DNA from 3 places in the Terribacillus aidingensis genome. Region 1 is predicted to be linked to each of the others. Evidence: riboswitches for the same ligand, from Rfam matches in the RefSeq annotation. Region 1 holds a riboswitch; each other region holds the start of a gene.
What was found. Region 1 has a riboswitch for S-adenosylmethionine ahead of ABXS78_RS02740 (hypothetical protein). Riboswitches for the same ligand answer to the same signal wherever they lie in the genome.
Positions count from the first base shown of each region.

Region 2: linked by a shared signal. The riboswitch ahead of metX (homoserine O-acetyltransferase) and the one ahead of ABXS78_RS02740 (hypothetical protein) in region 1 are both predicted to bind S-adenosylmethionine.
Region 3: linked by a shared signal. The riboswitch ahead of ABXS78_RS11200 (cyclase family protein) and the one ahead of ABXS78_RS02740 (hypothetical protein) in region 1 are both predicted to bind S-adenosylmethionine.

Region 1 is NZ_CP159996.1:485,717-493,372, reverse strand. Features, by position in the region: gene ABXS78_RS02780 (carboxymuconolactone decarboxylase family protein) at 1-14, opposite strand, end outside; gene ABXS78_RS02775 (Lrp/AsnC family transcriptional regulator) at 138-578, shown strand; gene ABXS78_RS02770 (FusB/FusC family EF-G-binding protein) at 594-1,250, opposite strand; gene ABXS78_RS02765 (hypothetical protein) at 1,599-1,871, shown strand; gene ABXS78_RS02760 (DoxX family protein) at 2,053-2,568, opposite strand; gene ABXS78_RS02755 (cysteine hydrolase family protein) at 2,910-3,467, opposite strand; gene ABXS78_RS02750 (spore coat protein) at 3,684-3,875, shown strand; gene ABXS78_RS02745 (spore coat protein) at 3,894-4,187, shown strand; gene ABXS78_RS02740 (hypothetical protein) at 4,233-5,198, opposite strand; SAM riboswitch class I at 5,277-5,381, opposite strand; gene ABXS78_RS02735 (transglutaminase family protein) at 5,584-6,192, shown strand; gene ABXS78_RS02730 (DegV family protein) at 6,540-7,403, opposite strand.
Region 2 is NZ_CP159996.1:2,455,115-2,462,770, forward strand. Features, by position in the region: gene ABXS78_RS12975 (ABC transporter ATP-binding protein) at 1-518, opposite strand, end outside; gene ABXS78_RS12980 (ABC transporter permease) at 531-1,307, opposite strand; gene ABXS78_RS12985 (aliphatic sulfonate ABC transporter substrate-binding protein) at 1,314-2,315, opposite strand; gene ABXS78_RS12990 (PLP-dependent aspartate aminotransferase family protein) at 2,308-4,098, opposite strand; SAM riboswitch class I at 4,171-4,279, opposite strand; gene metX (homoserine O-acetyltransferase) at 4,281-5,348, opposite strand; SAM riboswitch class I at 5,424-5,535, opposite strand; gene ABXS78_RS13000 (ammonium transporter) at 6,188-7,399, shown strand; gene ABXS78_RS13005 (P-II family nitrogen regulator) at 7,419-7,656, shown strand, end outside.
Region 3 is NZ_CP159996.1:2,110,678-2,118,333, forward strand. Features, by position in the region: gene ABXS78_RS11190 (hypothetical protein) at 1-28, opposite strand, end outside; gene ABXS78_RS11195 (hypothetical protein) at 138-1,304, opposite strand; gene ABXS78_RS11200 (cyclase family protein) at 1,379-2,116, opposite strand; SAM riboswitch class I at 2,202-2,288, opposite strand; gene ABXS78_RS11205 (nuclease-related domain-containing protein) at 2,393-3,253, opposite strand; gene ABXS78_RS11210 (cell wall hydrolase) at 3,395-3,835, opposite strand; gene ABXS78_RS11215 (SGNH/GDSL hydrolase family protein) at 3,939-4,538, opposite strand; gene ABXS78_RS11220 (response regulator) at 4,570-5,322, opposite strand; gene ABXS78_RS11225 (sensor histidine kinase) at 5,297-7,075, opposite strand; gene ABXS78_RS11230 (amidohydrolase family protein) at 7,173-7,656, opposite strand, start outside.

The DNA of each region.
Region 1 (7,656 bases):
GATATTCTTGCCATGTCTTAACCTCCTTAGGTATATTAAATATAAGCATTCGTTTCGCTTGTTTACATATAAAAATTAACGCGATCAACGACTATAACTTATTTTTCTTAACGACTTTAGTGAGGGTGCTTTAAATAATGAAAATAGATGATACAGATAGAAGAATTCTTGTGGAGTTAACGGCAAATAGCCGACTATCCATGAGCGAACTTGGACGCCGGGTTAATTTATCCTCACCTTCTGTAAAGGAACGTGTGCAACAGATGGAGTCCTTCGGGGTAATAAAGAAGTACACACTGGAAATTGATTATGAGAAGCTGGGCCAACCTGTCCAGTGCATCATTGAAGCAACGATGAAGAATGGTAATTATAAGGGTTTCAAAGCCCTTATCGAGACAATGGATAATGTGGATTTCTGTTACCGGATTGCCGGCAATGCCTGCTTTATCCTGAAGATGCGTTTTGAGAATTTTGCTCAGGTGGAGGAATTCATTGATTCAATCGCTTCCTATGCTATGACTGTTACACACTTCATCTTTTCACAGATAGATGTCAACGCAAAAAGAGCAGACCGATAAGTCTGCTCTTTTCTATTACTGAAACAGATTGTCTAGAAAAGCATCTACTTTCCTTAAATCCGTCAGCTTTTCATTACATGCTTGACTGTCCTTGCATATATAGTTTCCTCTATTCACATAGGTCTCTTTCCCGCTCTTGACCCTTGTGACGAACAAGGCAACATCATCAAGGCTGTTACATAATGCACAGATGCCCTGTGTGCTGCTTTCATTAAAGACACCGGAAATGCCTTTGAGCTTGCCTTGATATTCTACGATCAAGTGCTGCTTATGTGCTCGCGTGTCGAACCATCCGATATACGACAATCTTTGATAATCCAGTGCATCCAGATCAGGCATCTGGAGCTTTTTCGCTTTCGGAAATAGCTTCTCCACCGTTTTCTTCGATACCTTCCGAAATGGAGTGACATACTGCTTCAGCTCGGATAGAAATGCTTCTGCTGCTTGATCATCTTCCAATTCGAGGAGACGGTTAAGAAGTACTTGTTGAGCTTTTGTCATATCCGGCAGCATCGCTTCTACTTTTGAGAAGGCGTGGAGTTTCACCCCGTCCAGTGTATCTCTATGGTTTACCGTAGCATAGGCATTGATAATATGAGACACCTGCCGCGCGATGAAGTTATATTGGTCATTCCGGATGAATGCTTGTTCTGTAGTTTTTCGTTTATCCATTTTCTGTTCGCTCCCTTATCTTTTTCATTGCTTAGATAAGTGCAAAGCCCGGACAGAAAAGGATACAATGGCGATTAGTAAACAGACTCCTCACACAAAGTATCGCCTTTCCTAATAGGCTTTGCATGAGCTGTTACAAATTCTGACGCATGAGCATTCCTCTCATTTGCCATCAGGTATCACCTCCACTTCCAGAATATACAAGAATGGAAGTCTTGGCAATACATCACAACGGCAAGATTAGTCGTTTATGTCTCTAACAGATAATGATCAGGATTTCTTTATCTTCGGATAACCCTTGCATTTATGCGCAGAATAACCTCGATTAATCATAAAGGAGTGTCCAGAATGAAAGAAATACTGCAGCAAGTAAAAGACAACTTAGAAAGAACGTTTGACTATCCTGATTCAAATGATTTAACTAGCAGTATTACATTGCTGGAAACAGCTATAGAACAATATGGTGATAAAGGGACTATGCTGCAAGACGCGATTCGTTCTTTAACACACGCACAAAATGCCAAAAACCAGTTGGAGTACGCGGGTGACATCTCTTCATCGGCATCGTTCGGACAAGCGTACACAGCTATTAATCAAGCTCTATCTTCGTATGACGAATAACAGTTATATCTCAAGCAGTTTCAAGATTGTTTATTTAGATCCCGAACAGCTTAACAGCCATCACTTCCATGCAAGACTGTTCATGTCTTAATACGTACTCCAATGAATGGTGTACCGGATTCTCTGACAGCTTAGATGCCATAGAAAAAACCTACTGCCTATTGCAGTAGGTTCTATATATTTAAGAAGCAATCGGCTTCGTCGGCGTTTTCGGTGCATGTTTTGGGTAGTGATTTCTTAGGTATGCTATTACCCAGCGATCGAGCCCGTACCGTCCAGCATTAGCTCCTGCGACTAGCAGGAAGACAGTAAGCAAGACCATTTGTGCGTTTGTGCTGACGGTTCCGCTGAACAGGAAGGCGAAGTTCATTGTTATTCCCATTAGAGCTGCAAAGTTGGTAAAGACGCCGAGAATAAGTGCGATTCCGACAAGTATTTCTCCCCACATGACGAGGAAGCTGAACAACCCTGCGTTAGGCAATGCGACTTGTTCTAGGAAGACCGCCCACCAGCCTTGTACCGCTGGATGATCTCCGCCGGCTTGCGCGACAGCGCCTTGCAGGAAGCCACTTGCATCAAAACCGCCGCCGGTCAGTTTGCCAAGTCCGCCTGTTAACCAGCTATAGCCTAGATAAATCCGGATTACTGCCCAAAGTGCCGCTGCTGCTTTACTATTTCGAATCCACTGTATGATCATTTTCTTACACACTCCATCCATGAAAATAGTTTGTTAAACATTTCACATATAATGTTGAGATGGATTAGCGCTTTTCCTTCTACACTTGTAGTATAAGCGAAAAGATCAGATTGCGCTCACTTTTGTGAACGTTTTCACAAATTCGCAATATTCCTTTTACAGTTTTGTGAACGTAGACAAAATGCTGTTTTAAATGGTTTTCTTTTCCTTTCACTTGCCATATCATTCTCTGACTTGGAGTTAATCTAATGTAGCTATGGGCAGAACTCATTCTTCCGACAAACCTATAGTTATAATAAAAGAAACGAGGCATAGCCTCGTTCTTTTATTCGTATATGTCCTTACCGATACGTATCATGTGTCGGCACGAACAGATCTTCCTCAGCCTGCCGGACGACAGAGAAATGATCTACATTATAGTGACCGTGCAGAATCTGATTGTGATGCTGGATGATTTGCTCTGCTGTCAGAACATCAGAACCGGCTGTTGAGTGACCATCTGCTACGAGTGTTACATCCATGCCTTGTACAGTTGCAGTACGAACTGCCGTGTCGATACAATGCTGGGTTTCACAGCCCATGATAACAACATGGGTAAATCCTTCACCTTTTACAAACTCCAGTAATCCTGTTCCGTAAAATGCATTTGTTGCCTGCTTGTCAAAGATGGGCGCTTCCGGCGGTGCTTGAATATCCGGATGAATCTGGAATCCAGCGCCCTTCCCTTCGGAGACATCTGTATCACGGACGAAAAGAATGGCTGCGTCTGCCGTTTGCGCTTTGTCGATGACTAGGTTGATTTTTTCAATCAGGTTCTCTTTGCGATAAACAGGTCTCTCTCCTGCTCCTCCTTCAATTAGTGCTTGCTGTGCATCGATAATCAATAATGCTTGCTTCAATAAAAGCTCCCCTTTAGCTGATTGCTATGACTCTCCTGCTTTGCGACTTGTATGCTGTCTTAGTATGTTTCATACTGAACCGCCTCCTACTTGAAAATTAACTGTAGTATACACCACTTCCTAGTAAAATGGTGTCATTTTCCAATCAAAAGATGTTTATTGTCTGCTCAATCCGGCTATCTATACCGTGTAAGAGAACACGTGAGGAGGATTAACATGGCAAAGAATAAATTAGCACTTCATGAAACGTTGGAAGTACACGAAGTACTTACTCTGAAACAGAGCTGCCTGGTGAAATCCTATGCATTACAATCCCTGGCCGAAGATGACACTTTGAGAATGATTCTGGATAATGATGTAACTAGTTCAGAGAAAGCAATCAAGGAATTGCAGGAAGTCCTATCTTAATAAAGGAAGGTGATTGGAATGAGTATCACGGAAAAATTGAAGACAGCAGGAAAAATGCGTGATGAGTTAATTGCGACGGAACTACTGGTTTCAGCTAAAGCCACTGTCAGAACCTATGCGGTTGCACTGACAGAAACTGCATCTCCCGATGTACGAAAGGTTTTGAAGAAACAATTGGATCAAGCAATTGATAATCACGCTAAAATCGCAGATTACATGATCAAAAATGACATGTACTATGCGCATGATGTGGACAAACAATTGAAACATGATAAAGAAAAAATCGAGAAGTCTCTCGAATTAGTGAAATAAAATAAACCTCGTACTGCCAGGGCGCTGTACGAGGTTTTTTATTTATTAAAATTGCAGTTCTTTACTTCTCCATAGATAGGTTTGAATCAGCTGATTCGTATCCTCAAGATCCTTTACCGATACGACCTGAGTTGTCTGGTCAAGATGCTCGATCGGGATATTCAAAACGCCTACCGGAATTTTAGTGGATAGCTTTTTGTAACGATGTCTGAATAGGAATTCCAACTGAAATGGAATGTCATGAGCAATGGCCAAATCGACGAGCTGATTTTTCAAAGTCTGATTGATTGGAATTGTTTTGTCTGCCACTTTGATCGCAACGCCGCTTCCTAATTCGATGGCTCCTCGGCTTTTATGGGCAATTCTTTGGCGAGGGACGGATCCGATAAAAAAGGCTGCTTCTCCTTCGAGCTGATAGGTAAGTTGCTTTTTGTTATGAAACGGAAAGAAGATGATGGTGATTTCCCCTTCAGCTGTATTCCATTGCTGCAGAAGATTGATTGCAATTGCCGGCGCCACTTTATTATCCAGCCCTTTCCCGACGACTCTTCCGCTTACCTCGTCCCCAAGATATAGAAAATCATCAAAAAGCGTTACATGATCACCAGGCTCAACGCCCATCTCACGCGCATCATTTTCTGAGTTCGCACCGATGTCGATCACAGCTGCATGCTGCTCTGCTTCACCTGCCATGATCACGCCCTGCACTAATCCATACTTTGTCTCCACTTGTACAGTCTGCCCCTGAGCATAGGTGAGCGAGAAGTAGTTTGCATCCGCTACAAGCGCACCTGATTCCGTTATCGACGTCACCACGTAAATCTCTTCCTTTACCTCAGCGAGCAAGGTTATCTTCGGCGAATACTTTTCTCCATATTTACGGACAATAAGGTTCCCCCGACTGTCAAAGTGCATCTCGTCTGCGAACGGTGTAATCTTATCGACGATCTGTGAAACAAATGACTGATTGTACCCTTTGTACTTGGACAGTTCCCGAATCAATTCAAACATGTTGCCTTCCCCTTTCTGTAGGCAGGGACAAATACAAAAGCCTCTCGTGCAAGATGCGTCGAGAGGCTTCCTCTATTCATCTTATCTGCCGGCTATGAACCGATGGAATTAGCACAGTATCTGTTGTCAGACCTGCTGCTGAGGTTTCACAGGGCCATATCCCTCCACCTCTCTAGATAAGAAACATATACAGTTTTCAGAAAGTTTACCAGACAACGATTAGATTGTCAATATAACTTATCGGGTTACTCGGATTAACAAATGTAAATTGCTTTAGAGAACCATAATATGTGCATAAGAATGATTTAGCACAATTAAAATTAATGAACCACCTAATTGATTTTATTGGTATATTTATACATATGTATTGGCAGGAGGGAGATACTTGAATCTTATACCAGAGAAACATTCTTACAATGATTACTTGAATGAATCAGATGTAATAGACTTCTCACATCCTCTGATCAAAGAGAAGATTAGTGAGCTGATTTCATCTCAAATGTCCGAAATAGAAAAAGTCAGAGCAGTATTCCATTATGTTCGTGATAGTATAGCGCACTCATGGGATATTCAAAGCAAGCGGGTGACTTGCAGAGCATCAGAAGTACTTACATACAAAGAAGGTATCTGTTATGCAAAATCTAATTTGCTTGCTGCCATGTTAAGATCAGTAGGAGTTCCCACTGGATTTTGCTACCAAAGATTGATGCTATTTGATACACCTGATAAAGGATATTGCATACATGCACTTAATGGAGTGTATATCAAAGACTTAAATAGATGGTTGCGTTTGGATGCACGCGGAAACAAACCCGGTATACAATCTGAATTTTCTCTGGGCGCAGAGCAATTAGCATTCCGAATTAATGAAGAATATGGTGAAATAGATTATCCTATTATCTACGCAACACCCAATACTAAGACAATACACACTCTAAAAACCAGTAAAGATGCTCTGATTATGTATAAGAATCACTTACCTGATTTTTTATGATATTGAAAAGGATCATATATGGGAGGACTGATTATAATGAGTTGGGAAGCCAGACGTGTCATTGCTGTTTTGTTTATTGCTATTCCTCTTTTAATCGCAATTTATCTTTGTTTTAATAGTCGTTTATTATTTCAAAATAGCTTTGACATGACTGATGGTGATGTTATAGGCAGGACTCTAATAATCATCTTTACACTTTATCTTTTCACGAAGATAGGCTTCTTTATTTTTAAGAGTGCAGAAAAGCAGCCTTAATACTAAAACTTCATTCAGCATAACAAAACCCTCGAACAATTAAATTGTTCGAGGGTTTATATATACGACTGATTAATATCACAAGCAATTTGCTAAACAGAATAATTAGCGGGCATCCAGCTTGCCCCAACCCCGCCTCTGCCAAAATGAATTGCCATAACGGAACTGATTTCATTGCTGATAAAAACTTCAACCTTATCTCCGCATATTTCCAATGCATGCTTTAGCTCAGTAGCAAGATCAATGGAATTCACATGTGTAATGCGAACAACTTGTTTTCCTGATTGTTCTATATCGTGTCGTAATCTTTCCAGCATCCATTTCAGCAGACGCTTCTTCGTACGGACTTTGCCCATAACCTCTAATTTCGCATTTTCAAAACCGATAATCGGCTTGATATGCAATAAATTTCCGATCCTTGATGCAGTCTTTGAAATACGCCCAGTACGTACTAGTGTAGTAAGGTCATTAATCGTAAGATACAGCTCCCCATGCGTTCGGTAATATTCAATTGCATCTAACAATTCATGGATTGACTTACCTTGCTCCATTAGTTCACATACTTTAATGACGATATTTTCTACTCCAATAGAAGCTGTATTCGTATCAATGACGGTGATTTTATCTTCGGCACCCTCGATTGAATCCCTTGCTATACGAGCCGAATTGACGGTACCGCTTACATTTTCTGTACAATGCAGGCTGATAATAGCATCATAACTAGCCAATAATTCTTCATAAAGCGTCATAAATATTTCTGGTGAAGGCAGGGAAGAAGAATAGGAAGCTCCCTCATCTATAAAACGAAATAACTGATCATTCGTAATCTCTTTTAAATCAATATAGGACTTATCATCTACGACAACATTTAAATGCGCGTAGTATATAAAAGGATATCTCTGTAAATCCTCTTCTCTCAAATTCGTCAGACTATCGGTCACAATTGCAATTTTCATATATTCACCTCTAATTCAGTATAACTTGTAAATCTAATAAAGAAACAAGAAGATTAGGAAATAAGTAATAAAATCAGATAAAAAAATACATATAAATATCACATATTTCCGTTTACTGCTACTATGTATAAATCTGGAAGATAATTAACATGAGCAGTATGAATTTAACTACTGTTGTATACATATAAAATACCCAATTCCTAAGGTTAATTATCATTTTCCATAGAAAAAGCTGCCGGTCTCCCGGCAGCTT
Region 2 (7,656 bases), 1.6 Mb from region 1:
GTTGTGCCAGTTGTTTCCCAGATCCTCAATAGCAGCTCTTGCAGCTGCATTTTTGTAAATGCATCCAGCGCGCTGAATGGCTCATCCAACAGCAGGATATCGGGCTCTGTCACAAGCGCGCGTGCAATAGCCGCCCGTTGTGCCATACCGCCGGAAAGCTCCCGTGGATATAGTTTTTCTGCATCTTTCAATCCGACAAGCTCCAAATACCGCCGTGCCTTTGCCTCATTCTCCTTGCGGTCGCCCTTCAAGCCGAAAGTGGCATTGGCTAAGACTGTTTTCCAAGGCAGGAGCCGCGGTTCCTGAAAGATAAAGCCAACACGCTGATCAGAAGGGATGCTGATATTGCCTTCATAATCCGAATCAAGACCTGCCAGTGCCCGCAGAACAGTACTCTTGCCGCATCCGCTTGTACCGAGCAGACTTACGATTTCTCCTTTTCCGACTGAGAAATCCACTTGCTGCAATACTTGTTTTTCGCCGAAGCGTCGTCCAAGCGCCTTCACTTGTAGTGTCATGCTGATCCCCCCTCATTTCGCTAATGCTGTATCCTGCCAATGAAGCGATCGCTTCTGAATAAGCTTTATCACCCAATCCGTCAATTTACCAAGCAGTGCAAACAAGAAAATGCTGGCGATGATCACATCGGGAGCGTATGTGTTCTGCCCTAAAATAAGCAAATAACCAAGCCCTTGGCTGGCACCCATAATCTCTGCTGCAACAACGAACATCCAGCCTAATCCAAGACCGCTTCGTAAACCGGTCAGGAAAGACGGCAGGGACGCCGGAAGAATGATTCTTCTTACAAGCGCTACTCCATCAAGGCCGTACATTCTGCCTACTTCAATCAGTTTTCGATCCACTCCGCGAATACCATCAACGATATTCAAATAAACAGGGAAGAACACACCGACTGCAATCAAAGTAACTTTCGATGTTTCTCCAATACCCATCCAAAGGATGAATAATGGAACCCAGGCTAGTGACGGGATGCTCCGGAATGCTTGGATCAGCGGATCGAAAAATCGTTCCGAAAGCTCAGAATAGCCGACAAGTGTTCCTAATAGAATTGCTGCGATAGTTCCGATGATGAAACCGACAAACAGCCGGTAAACAGTAAGTAATACATGATCCTGCAGCGTACCATCCTGCAAGTATGTAATGATAGTCGACAAAATGGCACTAGGCGCGGGTAGCTGATAGGCAGGAATGACACCTGCTCTGCTCAGAATCTCCCATGCTGCCAGCAAAACAATCGGCAGCAGGGAACCGAGCAGTACAGGATGTGTTCTTAATTTCTTCCACATAAATCATCATTCCTCTCCAAGGTCTTGTGCGAATTTCGGCTCGATATACGAATCAACCGTTTCCGCTACATCTTTGTTGCCTTTCCATAGATTCGCCTTTTCCAGAACAGCGCCTGACTGATTCAGAATCTCCTGCTGTGTATCACCTGGTACAGATTCCGAGAAATCATTCCGTTCCAGCTGTTTTGCTGCAACTTCCTGGCTGATTCCCGCCTCTTTGGCAACAATCTCAGCTGTCTCTTCTGGATTCTCTTCGATCCATGCTCTTGCTTTGTCATAAAGCTTCAAGACTTCCTTCACTTCTTCAGGATGATTTTCAGCAAATTCTTCCCGAACGTTCAGGAAATTATATGTGTTGAAATCTTCGTTACGATAGAAAAGCTGGGCGTCATTTTCCAATTCAAGCTTCGCCATATGCGGGTCAAGTCCTGCCCATGCATCTACATCACCTGAAAGTAGAGCGCTAGCTCCGTCTGCATGCTGCAGATTTACAATTTGAACATCCTGTTCGTCCAAACCAGCTTCCTGCAAAGAACGCTGAAGGAAGATATACGGATCAGTCCCGACAGTTGCGGCGACTTTCTTCCCTTTCAAATCTGCTGGTTCTTGGATATCGCTGTCCTTAGCAGCAACCAATGCTGTCCATTCTGGTTTTGATGCCAGATATATACCTTGAATCGGATTGCCATTCGCCTTGGCAAGCAAGGCGGCACTTCCTGCTGTAGAGCCGAAATCAACGCTGTTACTGTTCAAAAATTCCAGTGCTTTATTAGATCCTTGGCTTAGTGTCCAAGTTACTTCGATGTCAGAATCCTTGAATGCTTCTTCTGCCCATCCTTTATTCTTTATCACCAGACTTGCTGGGGAGTAGTAGGCATAATCCAAGCGAATTTGTTTTAGTTCACCTGATGCACTGCTGGAGTTTCCGCAAGCTGCCAGAAAGACGATGACAACTAAACTAAGTAAAGCTAGTAAACTTCTTTTATCTATAAGGGGAATCTTATTCATCAATCGTTACTCCTTTGTTATCCAGTTCACAGGCATACGTGCTGATCGAACCGCGCAAGCGTTGTGCTTCTTTGTATGTGCAGCGATTGTGAACGACTTCCAATCCTGCTTCTCTTGCAATAGCTGCGGCTTCCTGCGACACGACACCTTCTTGGAGCCAGAAGATTTCCGGACGAACTTCCGCCGCTTCTTTAGCGAGTTCCACAGCTGCTTCAGGACTGCGGAAAATCTGAGCGATATCGATTTTCTCCGGTACGCTTGTCAAATCAGGATAAGCTTTTTCTCCCAATACACTCGTTTCGGCAGGATTAACAGGGATGATTTTGTATCCGAGTCGCTGCATCTTCCGTGCCAAACGATTACTTGGACGCTGTTCCTTACTGCTCAAGCCCACTACTGCAATAGTTTTCTGACGGCCTGTCGCATCTGTCGCACTGCCGAGTGCTTCCCGGATGACGGCTTCATCATTGATAACGATTTTCCTTGACTCGGAACGGATTCCCGTCGCTTTTTCCAAGGCACGGTCTAAATCGTGGATAAGATCATCTACTGACTCGATTCCAACAGATAGACGTACCAATTCTTCTTTTACTCCTGTAGCAGCGAGACCTTCCGCATCCAGCTGTAGATGTGTTGTTGACGCAGGATGAATAATCAATGATTTGGCATCCCCGACATTGGCAACGTGTGACCATAGCGCAACATTGTTGATCAAAGTAGCACCAGCTTTTCTGCCGCCTTTGATACCGAAGTTGACAATCGAACCAGCACCGTTCGGAAGCACTCTCTTACCTATTTCATACGATGGATGGCTGCTGAGCCCAGGGTAAGCAACCCAATCAACTGCCGGATGCTGTTCCAGATAGCTTGCCAGCTTTTCTGCATTTTGGACATGGCGTTCAACGCGCAAGTGCAACGTTTCCAGCCCCTGAATCAGCTGCCATGCATTAAACGGGCTTAGCGCAGCGCCTAAATCGCGAAGCAATTGCACACGCAATTTCGTGCTGAAAGCGAGTGTGCCAAAATCAAATGCATAGCGGATGCCGTTGTAGCTTGGATCAGGTTCTGTAAATGTCGGAAATTTCGGTGAATTCCAATCAAACCTGCCTCCGTCTACAATCAACCCTCCTATAGAAGTACCATGACCGCCAATCCACTTTGTCGCACTATGGACGACAATATCAGCACCAAGTGTAATCGGTTTGCTCAAAATCGGTGTAGCAAACGTACTGTCGACGATTAGAGGAATACCAGCATCGTGAGCCACTGCTGCTACTGCTTCCACGTCTAGTACATGCAGACTCGGATTCCCGATGATTTCAGCAAATACAGCCTTCGTTTTGTCTGTAATTGCTGCGCGGAAAGCTTCCGGATCGGTCGGATCGACGAATTTAACGTTGATTCCGTAGCGTGGCAGTGTCGTGTGGAAAAGATTGTACGTTCCGCCATACAGATTGGTCGCTGCTACGATTTCGTCTCCAGCGCCTGCCAGATTGAGAATGCTGTAGCTGATTGCTGCCATACCAGACGCAACACCGACTGCTGCAACGCCGTCTTCCAGCAATGCAATCCGTTTTTCCAATACATCGACGGTAGGGTTACCAATACGGGAATATATGTTACCAGGCTCATCCAAGGCGAATAGGCGCTCTGCATGATCTGTATCATGGAAAAGGTAAGAAGTTGTTTGATAAAGCGGCACCGCTCTTGAACCTGTTGTCGGATCTGGTGCTTGCCCGCCGTGTAATGCTAATGTCTCTGCTTTATAAACTTGATCTGTCATTTTGTCATTCCTCCAATTATTTATAAATGAAAAAACAGCTTCTCGTAAGAAGCTGCTGCATAAGCATGGAACTTCTTATCTCTCAAACTCTTTGTTTGCTGGAAGTAGCACCTTCCAAGCATTGCTGCTTGCAGGTTGCCGGGCATCATCGGACCAGTCCCTCCGCCTCTCTTGATAAGCTATTATGAAATTTTTATAGGTTGCTGAAGCAAATGACGGATATGATGTCCCCACTTCTCAAATTCAAGCAAAAAGCCATCATGTCCATATATTGTTGTTACATCTACATGGCGCGCACCTGGAACTTCTGCCGCAAAGCGGCTAATCTCTTCCGGAGGGAACAGCAGATCCCTCGAGAAGCCGAACGACAGTACAATCGCTTTTATACTTTGGGCAGCAGACTGCCAGCCACCTCTGCCCCTTCCGATATCATGGCTGTTCATAGCCTCCAGTAATGTCATGTAACAGTTGGCATCAAAACGATTGACGAGCTTCTCTCCTTGGTAGTTCAAGTATGATTCCACCTCATATGCTGCATCGTCCCTTTGGGATGCAGCGCGTCGGAAGCGCTCATTATATTGATGATCAGAACGGTAAGTAAGCATTCCTACCATCCGTGCAAGTCCAAGACCTGCTGCAGGTAATTTGTCTGCTGTGTAATTACCATTGTTCCAATTCGGATCAGATGTGATAGCTGTCTTGGCCAAGTGATTATAGGCAATCGCATAGTCACTCACAAAAGGAGTTGCTGCAAGGGGGATTAGTACATCCATAAAATCCGGGTACATGACACCCCATTCCAGCACTTGCATCCCTCCTAATGATCCGCCGATCACAGCCCTCAAATGAGAGATTCCTAGCTTCTCCAACGCAGTGCGCTGAACCGAAACCATGTCACGAATCGTGATAGCAGGAAATGCCGATGCGTACCTCTCTCCCGAAATTGGATCTATTGATAAGGCACTTGTTGTCCCGTTGCATCCGCCAAGCACATTGAATGTAATTATCTGATACCGGTCGGTGTCGATAAAACCTCCGGGCTGCAGCAATCCGCTCCACCAGCCTGGATCTGCACTGGTGCCGGCCGCAAACTGATCCCCTGTCAGAGCATGGCAGACCAGCACCGTTTCTCCCGATTCAGGACCGCTTTTTTCATAAGCAACCTCTACCTTTGAAAGGATATGACCTGATTCAAGCTCGAAATCCCCGATGAGAAGTTTGCCGGTTTGGTATAACTGTTGTGACTTCATGTTCCGTACGCTTCCTCCCCTCAAATAAAAAAGCCACCCTGAGAGGACAGGGTGGCAATATGTACCGACTTGTCTCTCTCATCTCTAAAGTGCATACGCACTTTCAGGAATTAGCACCTTATAAGCATTTCTGCTTGCAGGTTGCCGGGCATCGTCGGGCCAGTCCCTCCGCCTCTCTTGATAAGAGCTTGCTATTTATTTGTTAACAGGATTGTAGCATGTGTTATTTTATGAGTCAACTATAAATTCTGAAATTTCCATTTACGTTATAAATATCCCTGGAAATTTGGACGCCCCGCATCAGCTAATGCCAATGCGGGGCTAAAATGTAACTTTTCTATTGTAAGTAGAGGATACCTAATACATCCTCCTGCCGCGGTACTTGTTCCACATGGTAGTTTACACTTAAACGATGCAATCCCTACCTCTATTGCATCCTCACGGCTCCTAGGCCGCTCCAGTCTGAATAAGTACTTCTGATTAAAACTATAGCAGAATGCCAATGATCTTCGATAAAGTTACTTAAACATCGAAGACGTTAACTATCTTATCATGCTTTACAATTATTGTCAAACTCCCGATGTAGCACTTCTCCGCAGCTGACTATCTATTCCCGCTAGCAACCTGCACAAACCACCCTAAATTTCCCATCTTTCTTAGATGCAGTCCTATTTTAAGTAACACTTCATGACGAAAGCCCTGAAAACACTTACACAAGTTGGTCAGAAATATTCACGTAAGATAACCTGACAAGTTTGTTACATTTTTTTGTCTGGCACTTATAATGAGAAAAGATTTAAATTTTCAAACAATAAAGATACTCACAGGGGGTAGAGAAGATGGATATGGCTAATACGGTATTCATGTTTGTCGCAACTGTCTTGGTATGGTTGATGACACCAGCACTCGCACTCTTTTACGGCGGGTTAGTAAGAAGCAAGAACGTACTGAGCACAGCGATGCATAGCTTTACGACAATGGCAATCGTATCGATTATCTGGATTATTATCGGCTTTTCATTGGCGTTCTCACCAGGTAACGGAATTATTGGAGGATTAGATTTCTTCGGACTTAATAATGTTGGTTTCGAACCGGCTGAAGGACACACTATTCCATTCAACTTATTCATGATGTTCCAAATGACATTCGCGATTCTGACAACTGCAATCGTGTCTGGCGCTTATGCAGAACGTATTCGTTTCCCAGCATTTATTCTTTTTACAGTTCTATGGGTCCTCATCGTTTACTCCCCGCTAGCACACTGGGTATGGGGCGGCGGCTGGATAGCTGAAATGGGCGCACTCGATTTCGCAGGCGGAAATGTTGTCCACATTTCCTCCGGTCTTGCAGGCTTGGTTGTTGCCATCGTCATCGGCAAACGAAAAAATGCTGGTTCCACAGCACCGCATAACCTGATCTTCACCTTGATTGGCGGCGCTTTGCTTTGGTTCGGCTGGTTTGGGTTCAACGTCGGCAGTGAGCTTGCTTTCGATGATGTAGCAATGTATGCCTTCATCAATACAAATACTGCTGCTGCCGCTGGTGTACTAGGCTGGATGATCATTGAATGGGTCGTCAACAAAAAGCCAACACTACTGGGAGCTGTATCCGGTGCAATTGCTGGTCTTGTAGCTATTACTCCGGCTGCTGGTTTCGTTTCCCCGATTGCCAGTATTCCAATAGGCTTCATCGGCGGCCTTGTCTGCTTCTGGGGTGTCGGCTGGCTGAAACAGAAGCTTGGTTATGATGACGCACTGGATGCTTTCGGCCTGCATGCAGTAGGCGGTACGTGGGGCGGCATCGCAACTGGTTTGTTCGCTAGCGACTCCATTAACGCAATCGTGGAGCACAATGGTCTTTTCTACGGTGGCGGTATTGATCTATTATGGAGACAGGTGGTTGCCATCATCGCGACATTTGCCTTCGTCGGCGTGGTGACATTCATCCTGATCACAATCGTCAACCTTATCTTCAAAGCACGAGCTACTGATGAAGAAGAAGCAAAAGGCTTGGATCTCACGATGCATGGCGAGCGTGCTTACCAGGACTAATTAAAAGGAGGAACGGTATATGAGTGACATGTTCAAGGTTGAGATTATCACTAGAAATTCAGCGGATCTTGAAGCTTTCAAAATGAAAATGGCTGAAATCGGAGTATCTGGCATGACTTTCTCCCATGTGCAAGGCTGCGGTTTGGAAGAAGGCTATACGGAGTTATACCGGGGCGTCAAGAAAGTACAGAATGTATTTGATCGACTAAAAGTGGAAATCGTCGTCAGTGCAGTTCCAGTCGATGACGTCATTAAAG
Region 3 (7,656 bases), 1.6 Mb from region 1:
GATAACGTTTCGTCTCATCTAAATACATAGGCCACCTCCAACAAAAGTGTAGCATGTATCGACTCCCATATGCATATTTTCTCCATAATATACAGAAAACTTACATTTAATTAACTATATATAATCAAGGTGACTACCTAGAAGGAGCGGCTCCGTTCGTCCGCTGTACCTGTAACAAGAACCCCTCTTCCGGTATAAGATTCTACATGATTACCACGCAGGTATGCACCAGTTATAGGTGACTGCTCATCACCTTTCAGCCTTATCGCTGAGGCATAATTTCCGCCGCCGCAGATGGTGTTCTGTATGACCAGGAAATTCTTGATAGGGTTGCTGCGCCCAGTAGGACGGTTCTTGCTGTCCGTGTCATTTCTGCCGTCTACATGATTTGGATGAATAGCAATCCCACCACCGCATGATTCTATTCGATTATTGTAAAGAACAACATTCCGCCATGAATAAGCACGGACAGCCCATTGGAGCGTTTCCTTCATTACATTGTCTGTCACGAAAATACGTTCATGCCATCTGTCTGCTGTTGCAGAGTGTGATCCAATTGCCCTTCCCCAGCTTCCTTTTGTCTCAGACGGCCCAAAACTATTGTGATGAACCCAAATATCCTGACATGTTGTTTGGTCGAACACAGATCCTCCCCACGGGAAAACCCTGCGTGCTTTAGCTAAATCAAGCTGAATTGCTTCACTGTATGTGCGCTTTCCCCCACGGTCATCATAGCCGAGGAACTGACAATGGCGCACTTCGATATGACGTACAGCATTCAATTCGATTGCATGCCCTCCGCCATGCTCCACCAGCCGCAGCTGTTCGATAATCACATTCTCCGCATGCGCCAGCACAAAGCTAGTGCCGCCACGGTAGGCTGGGTAGTTTGTATCCCACGTTCCGCCTCGAATGATCAGATTGCCATTGCCGCGATAAGCACGCATTCGATTCCGCCTGCGTAAATTCAGCAGCATCGGTCCATGATGCTTTTTTCGGAATATAGAATTATCATCCGCCTCAAAGAACGTGTTTGGCTTGAGACGTAAAGGACGGCGCAGTGTGTAAAGTCCTGGTGGAAAGACAATATGTATGCCCTTCTTTCGATCAGCCAAGTTCAACAGCTGCTGAATACCTTTTGCATCATCATGTCTTCCATCCGCTCTGACCAGCGGGTGATCGGTTGCTACTATTGTATAAGCTGACTTTAACTTTTCATCTAAATGATTGCTTGTTCGGCTTATGTCTCGAAGCTTTTCTGCCAGTTGACTGAATACAGCTGGTAACTTCTGTTCCTTATCCATCCTGCCGCCTCCTTTTCGTGAGTATTTTACCCATTAACCGAATTGGAAACAGCTTAATCATATCGAGAGCAACTTTATGGCAATACCGCAAATGAACGAACAGGAAATCCTGACGCTTTTCCTGCTTTCGGAACGATATTAAAGATGAACGCACCTTTTTCTGGCAGCTGATCCAAGTTCGTCAGCAGCTCCACTTGATAGGAATCCTGTTCCAGCACATAATATTCACCAAGCAACGCACCGTTTTTCTGAAAATCGACTGCAGCATCCGTATCAAATGTCTCATGTCCTACCGCTTTGATATTACGTTCTTCATACAGGAATTTCAGACTATCCAGTGACCAGCCAGGGGAATGACTGTTTCCCTGTTCATCTTTATTATCCATCTGTTGCTGGTTTGGCCAGCGTGTGCTCCAGTCCGTGCGTAAAGCAACAAACGTGTCTGGCTCAATCTTGCCATATTCTGACTCAAACGCGAGAATATCATCCACAGACAATGAATAGTCATGATCTGCAGCAGCTTCTTTGGATTTATCAATTACAACAAGCGGTAATACCAATTCTTTCAGATCGAGTTCTTCTAAATATCGTGTATCCCGCACAAAGTGGATCGGTGCATCCAGATGCGTACCGTATTGTCCCGGAAAAGTAAAGCTCTGGGCGAAGAAGCCATCATCATGGGAGAATAGTGTTTCGAACTTTGCAGAATTGAATGCCGAGAAATGCGGAGACTCAGGACCAAATGTATGCGTCAGATCTACCCACTTCTTTTCTCTTAATACTTCCAACGCTTTATTCAATTCGTTTGACATAAACTATCACCTCATATAAATAGTTTAAGAGAACACAAAAAACCTCTCCTAAATAAGAAGAGGTTTGCTACATTATGTAGTCCGATTCTTATCTAGTCTGGAATTAGCACAGTACATATAGTCTGTTGCTGAGGCTTCATTGGGCCAGTCCCTCCACCTCTCTTGATAAGAGAATATTCTGTTAACTAATACTATATAGTAAAACCACTTAACAGTTCAAGAAAATTAACTATAGCTAGTTATATATTTGGCGACTGCTAACATTGCTCGAGCCCACTATCCTCTTTGATGTTCATAACAATAGACCTTCCCGCTAAATCGATTGTGATTAGCCTTGCAGAAGGCCTCTACCTTTTTAGAGACTGCGACATTACAGATGTAACATTTGGCATTGGTAGACTGTACAGCAGATGTCTCTTTATGTTTCTTCTGTTTCAACGCTTCAATATGCTCTTTTCTAATATTAGGATCCTTTATGTTCTTTTCACTTAATATACTGTGCATACGTGAAATATCTTCATCAGATAATATAGGAGAATTGCTCTGCACTCTTAAAACATTCATTTTTCTGTTTATGTACTCCGATAATTCCGTATCATAAACGATGAGATCATTCGATTGAACTTTTCTCAGTTCTTCATTCACTTTAAACGTACATCTTCTAGTAAATGAGACAATGGAAACAATATTCGTTTCCTCTTCTAGTGATAGAATCGATTTTAGTGCTTGGACATGTCCATAATTTTGATGGAAAGGATTCATCATCGGAAACTTTCCATTCACACTCCACTTCTCTCTATTTCGATCACCATATATTGTTCCGGCGTAATTTTTTGTTTCAACTACAAATATTGCCCTAGAAGTAAAAATGACGTGATCAATTTGTGAATATCCTGATTTAGCACGAGAATTAGGGATTAATACGTCACTTAAATAACGGCTGTCCTTAGGAAGTTGATCAAGCTGTATATTGATTTTATACTCTCCAAGTTCGCCAATTCTGGTTGAATTTATTTTAGGTTTCTTTGCTTTTGGTTCAGTTTTAGGCTTTTCCAATTTTACATTTGATTTCTGTGACTTAGAACTTTTACCAAACAACTTTTGAAACAGTTTAATCAGCCTCTTTTCAATTACCACATTCAATCTGCAGTTATAAAAAATATAATTATTATTATAGGATAACCTTACCATAGTTTAAATGTAATAATATGTATTAAATTAGATAAATAAAAAAAGGAACACCTTATAATAAGGTTATTCCCTTTTTCACAATTCATGTTAACCCATATAAACGCTATCACACGTCCCAGCCTGCGGCTCATAAAAACAATGGTCTTTAAATTGACCCGCAAACGGCTGGCCATACCATGTTGGAGGACATGGTGCATATGGATTAAAGTACCAAAGTGCATACGCAGCAGGCTGTTGTCTCCAGGACTTCAAATTCCTTTCTGCCAATCTTCTTTCCTGTTCACGCGCTCGCTGGTAAAACACATTTCCTTTTTGAACAGCTTCAAATGAGAAATTCCCGCCTTGTACTTGGAAGATAACATCATTGATCGATCTTACATCTGCAAAATCCAAACAGTCAGCAACCGCACGATTTACAATGACATTCCCAACAAACAGCATTCCCAGCTGCCCTTCCCCTTCGGCTTCAGCACGCATCATTCTAGCCATCAAGTCGATATCAGAACTATTGTATTGTACTCTTGCCATGTTATCACCCCACATACAGCATATGAAAAAGACCCGCTTTCATGTCATTGTATTAGAGGAGGGCTTAGTCATATGTGTGGAAGATCCATTTTTTTAGATACAATCAATTATGTTCTGCTGCAAAAAAGGCTTCCAGCCACGTATCAGCCATCAGTCTATTACCGGCGTCCGTCATATGCACACCGTCTGTTGTCAAATCCGTTTGCGCTGTTTGCAAAAAGGCGGTATGAGTCGGGACGAGTGTCGCGCCATACTTTGCAGCCAACTCCCTTACAATTTCTACATAAGGAATCAACATTTGATTTCCTTTTGATTCGTTATTTTCCTCGATAATGGTCGGCTCCATAAGGTAGAGCTCCGCACCAGTATGTTTTGTTCCAGCCAGGATCTTATCGAAAACTTCTCTGAATTCACCCGGATAAACCTGTTCCATTTTAGGCTGATCCAGCTGTCTCCATACGTCATTGATTCCAATTGAAATAGAAATTAAGTCAGGCTTTAACGAGAGCACATCTTCCTCCCATCTAGCCGCCAAATCGGTAACTCGATTGCCTCCTACTCCTCTATTGACGATTTCAACCTCTTTTTTCTGCATCAGTTCATCCTGAATCATTTTTACATAACCATCGCCTATGTCTTGAGGATCCTCGAACCTTCCGCATTCGGTTATACTGTCTCCGATAAAAACCCATTTTTGACTCATCTAGAAACCTCCTTTTTAAATACCAGCGTGCTTACCTGTTTTTTATCCAGTCAGTCGGGCTGCATCCTTTACTTTTCTTAAAAATTTGACTGAAATATTGCGGGTTATTTCCATATCCTAATTGCTCTGCAAGTTCGAAAACTTTGATATCCTTCTGACTACCCATAATTTCTACTGCTTTATCAATTTTGCTTTTCATTACATAAGCAGAAAATTTCTCTCCTACTTCTTTTTTGAATAATTTCCCTAAGTAATCTGTGTTCATATATAAGACTTCATTGGCTATCCATTGCAAGGATAGATCAGGGTTTTCGATATTCTCTCTTATGCTGGCAATTATTTTATTTACGACGGCAGAATAGCTGGTAGATTTTTCTGCGTGGCTGCCAGTCATTTTTTCCTTATTCTCTTCCGCCAGTTCTTGGACGACTTCTTCTAAAGCTTCATGGATATCTTCTTCGCTAGATGGCTTCAGCAGGTAATGCTTCACACCAAATCGCATCGCTTTTTGCGCATATTCAAATTCGTTATAACCGGAAAGCAGTATCCATTTGATCAAAGGAGAGATTTTTCTCCCTTGTTCGATTAATCCCATTCCATCCAGACCAGGCATGGTGATATCGGTAATCACGATGTCTGGCGTCTGTTCTTTAATAAAGTCCAACGCTTCCAATCCATTTCTGGCGGTACCATGTAAGACAGTTCCCTGCTGTTCCCATTCTACAATAGAAGATATTCCTTCCAGAAGCATCGGCTCATCATCTACCAGCAGAACTTTGAACACTATCACTTCCTCCTTCATAAGGAATCTTCAGCAAGATTTTCGTTCCCGCGTTTGGCTCACTCAACACTTGAATTCCGTATAGCGGACCAAACAAGATTTTTAATCGATTATCTATATTTCTGATGCCCAAGCCCGTGCCTTTTGGCCGGTAATGCCCGCTTACTAGTTTATTAATGAGTTCCTTTTCCATTCCAGGTCCGTCATCTGTTACAGAAATAAACGTATTTTCCCCTTCCTCTACTGCTTCAATTGTTATCGTACAAACACCAATAATCTCCTGCAAGCCATATCTTATTGCATTTTCAACCAAAGGCTGAAGACTGAATTTAGGTACCTTGCAAGAGAGAAGATAGTCAGGTATATCGGTGTGAAAACGCAGACGTTCCTGAAAACGATACGATTGAATCGTGATATAGTGATTCACAATTTCCAGTTCATCAGCAAGCGGAATGAGAGCTTCTTTGGTTTCCAATGACGATCGTAAAATAAAGCCAAGTGACGTTGCCATACGTGACGTCTCCTGATGTTTACCTAGTCTTGCCGACCAATTGATCGATTCCAATGTGTTATATAAAAAATGAGGATTAATTTGTGCTTGGAGTGTTTTGAATTCAGCGTCTTTGATCACGAGCTGCTTCTTATAATTTTCTTCAATCAATGAATGGATCTGGTTCATCATTTTATTGAAGTTTTCATGCATCTGACCTGCTTCATCCTTTGAGAACCTTACGTGACTTTCCACCTTAAAGTCCTCGACCTCCCCTTTTTGCACTCTTTTCATCTTTCTATTCAATGCCTCGATCGGATTGGTAATTCCTTTAATGAAGCGAATGCCAAGAAACAGAAGTATCACAAATAACAGAAGATAGATCGTTAATACTGTGCTTTTCACCAACTTTACTGCCTGGAATAATTGATTGTAGGGAGAGGCTATCATATACGTCCAGTTTGTATAAGCAGCTGAAGAATACGTCACAAAATATCTATCAGCATCATAATTCACTACCTGATATCCATCGCTTCCTTGCACATTGGCCATTAAAAACGTTTCCTTCTTCGTCGTTTCCTGCGGGAAGATAACTTCCCCATCTGAATCGGAGATCAGCAGCTGCATCTCTTTTTCAACCAGACTTCTTTCAAAAGAAGAGACAATATCCTGCATATCAAATCGCACAACGATCATGCCCAGTCTCTCGAACGAAAGGTCTGGATAAGCATTTACTTCCCGTGCCACGACAAATGATTTGTCGTTTTTATCAGGCGCAAACCATTCAGCTCCTCCATCTTTTTGATTCGTCCCTTGTTTATATTGAAGCAGCCGCTCATTCCCGATTGTGATGACACGGTTTCCTGCACTATAGCCTCGGTCTGTCGTATCGTACAGCTGAATGGAATCTATCGAATCTTCGAAGGCACCTAACTCAACGAGCCTCTTTTTAATCGTGACTCCGATTAGATATGCCTCATAATCATCGTCCGTTTCTTTTAGATTGTAGAGATAAGACTGCAGGTAAGGATCAGTAGCTAATCTATATGAAAACCCTTTCATTTTTTCGATCTCGTTTTCGATCAAAGCAGACGATACCTTCAATGACTGCGCAGACTGACGATGGATCTCATCATTGTATGCAACGAGGGCATATTGCAGGAGGACCAATCCACCTATGCTAAAAGAAATAAGAATGAGAGAGAGTAAGCAAACTAGTTTATATTTCATTTTCAGATTGGAAAATAAGCTTTTGAGTTTTTTCATGCTGCCACTCCCTCTCAAATATCCAAGCTAAGAATTCACTATTAACAATGTAATTTCTCTACACTTGAAATGATATCCTCTATATTTTCGAGTAACTTCACATCATATCTTCTAATCTATAAAACCGTTTTGCATTATGGAAATAAACATTTTCCTTCTCACCAGCAGATAATTGACTTGTCACTGTATCCTCAAACAGCTGGACAACCTCTGAGTAAGAAGCAGATTTTAAGCATACTGGCCAATCGCTGCCGAATAAGATCCGATTTGGACCGAAGACCTCTAAAACGAGCTCTGCATAAGGAGAAATACTTTCAGTTGTCCAGCTGGAACCGACTTTTTCCGGAACAAGACCAGACACCTTACACATGATATTAGGGTATTCCGCAATTTTCCGCATATGACTGGCCCACGGCTCCATTTGTCCGGTATCGATAAGAGGTTTTGCTATATGGTCTATAACACAGTGTATATGAGGCAGCTTTTTTAGCAGCTCAATAATTGCAGGTAAATGTCTTGGGTTTGCCTGTAAATCAATCGGAAAACCCTCGTCGGCTAACTTTCTAAGGTTATGGATCACC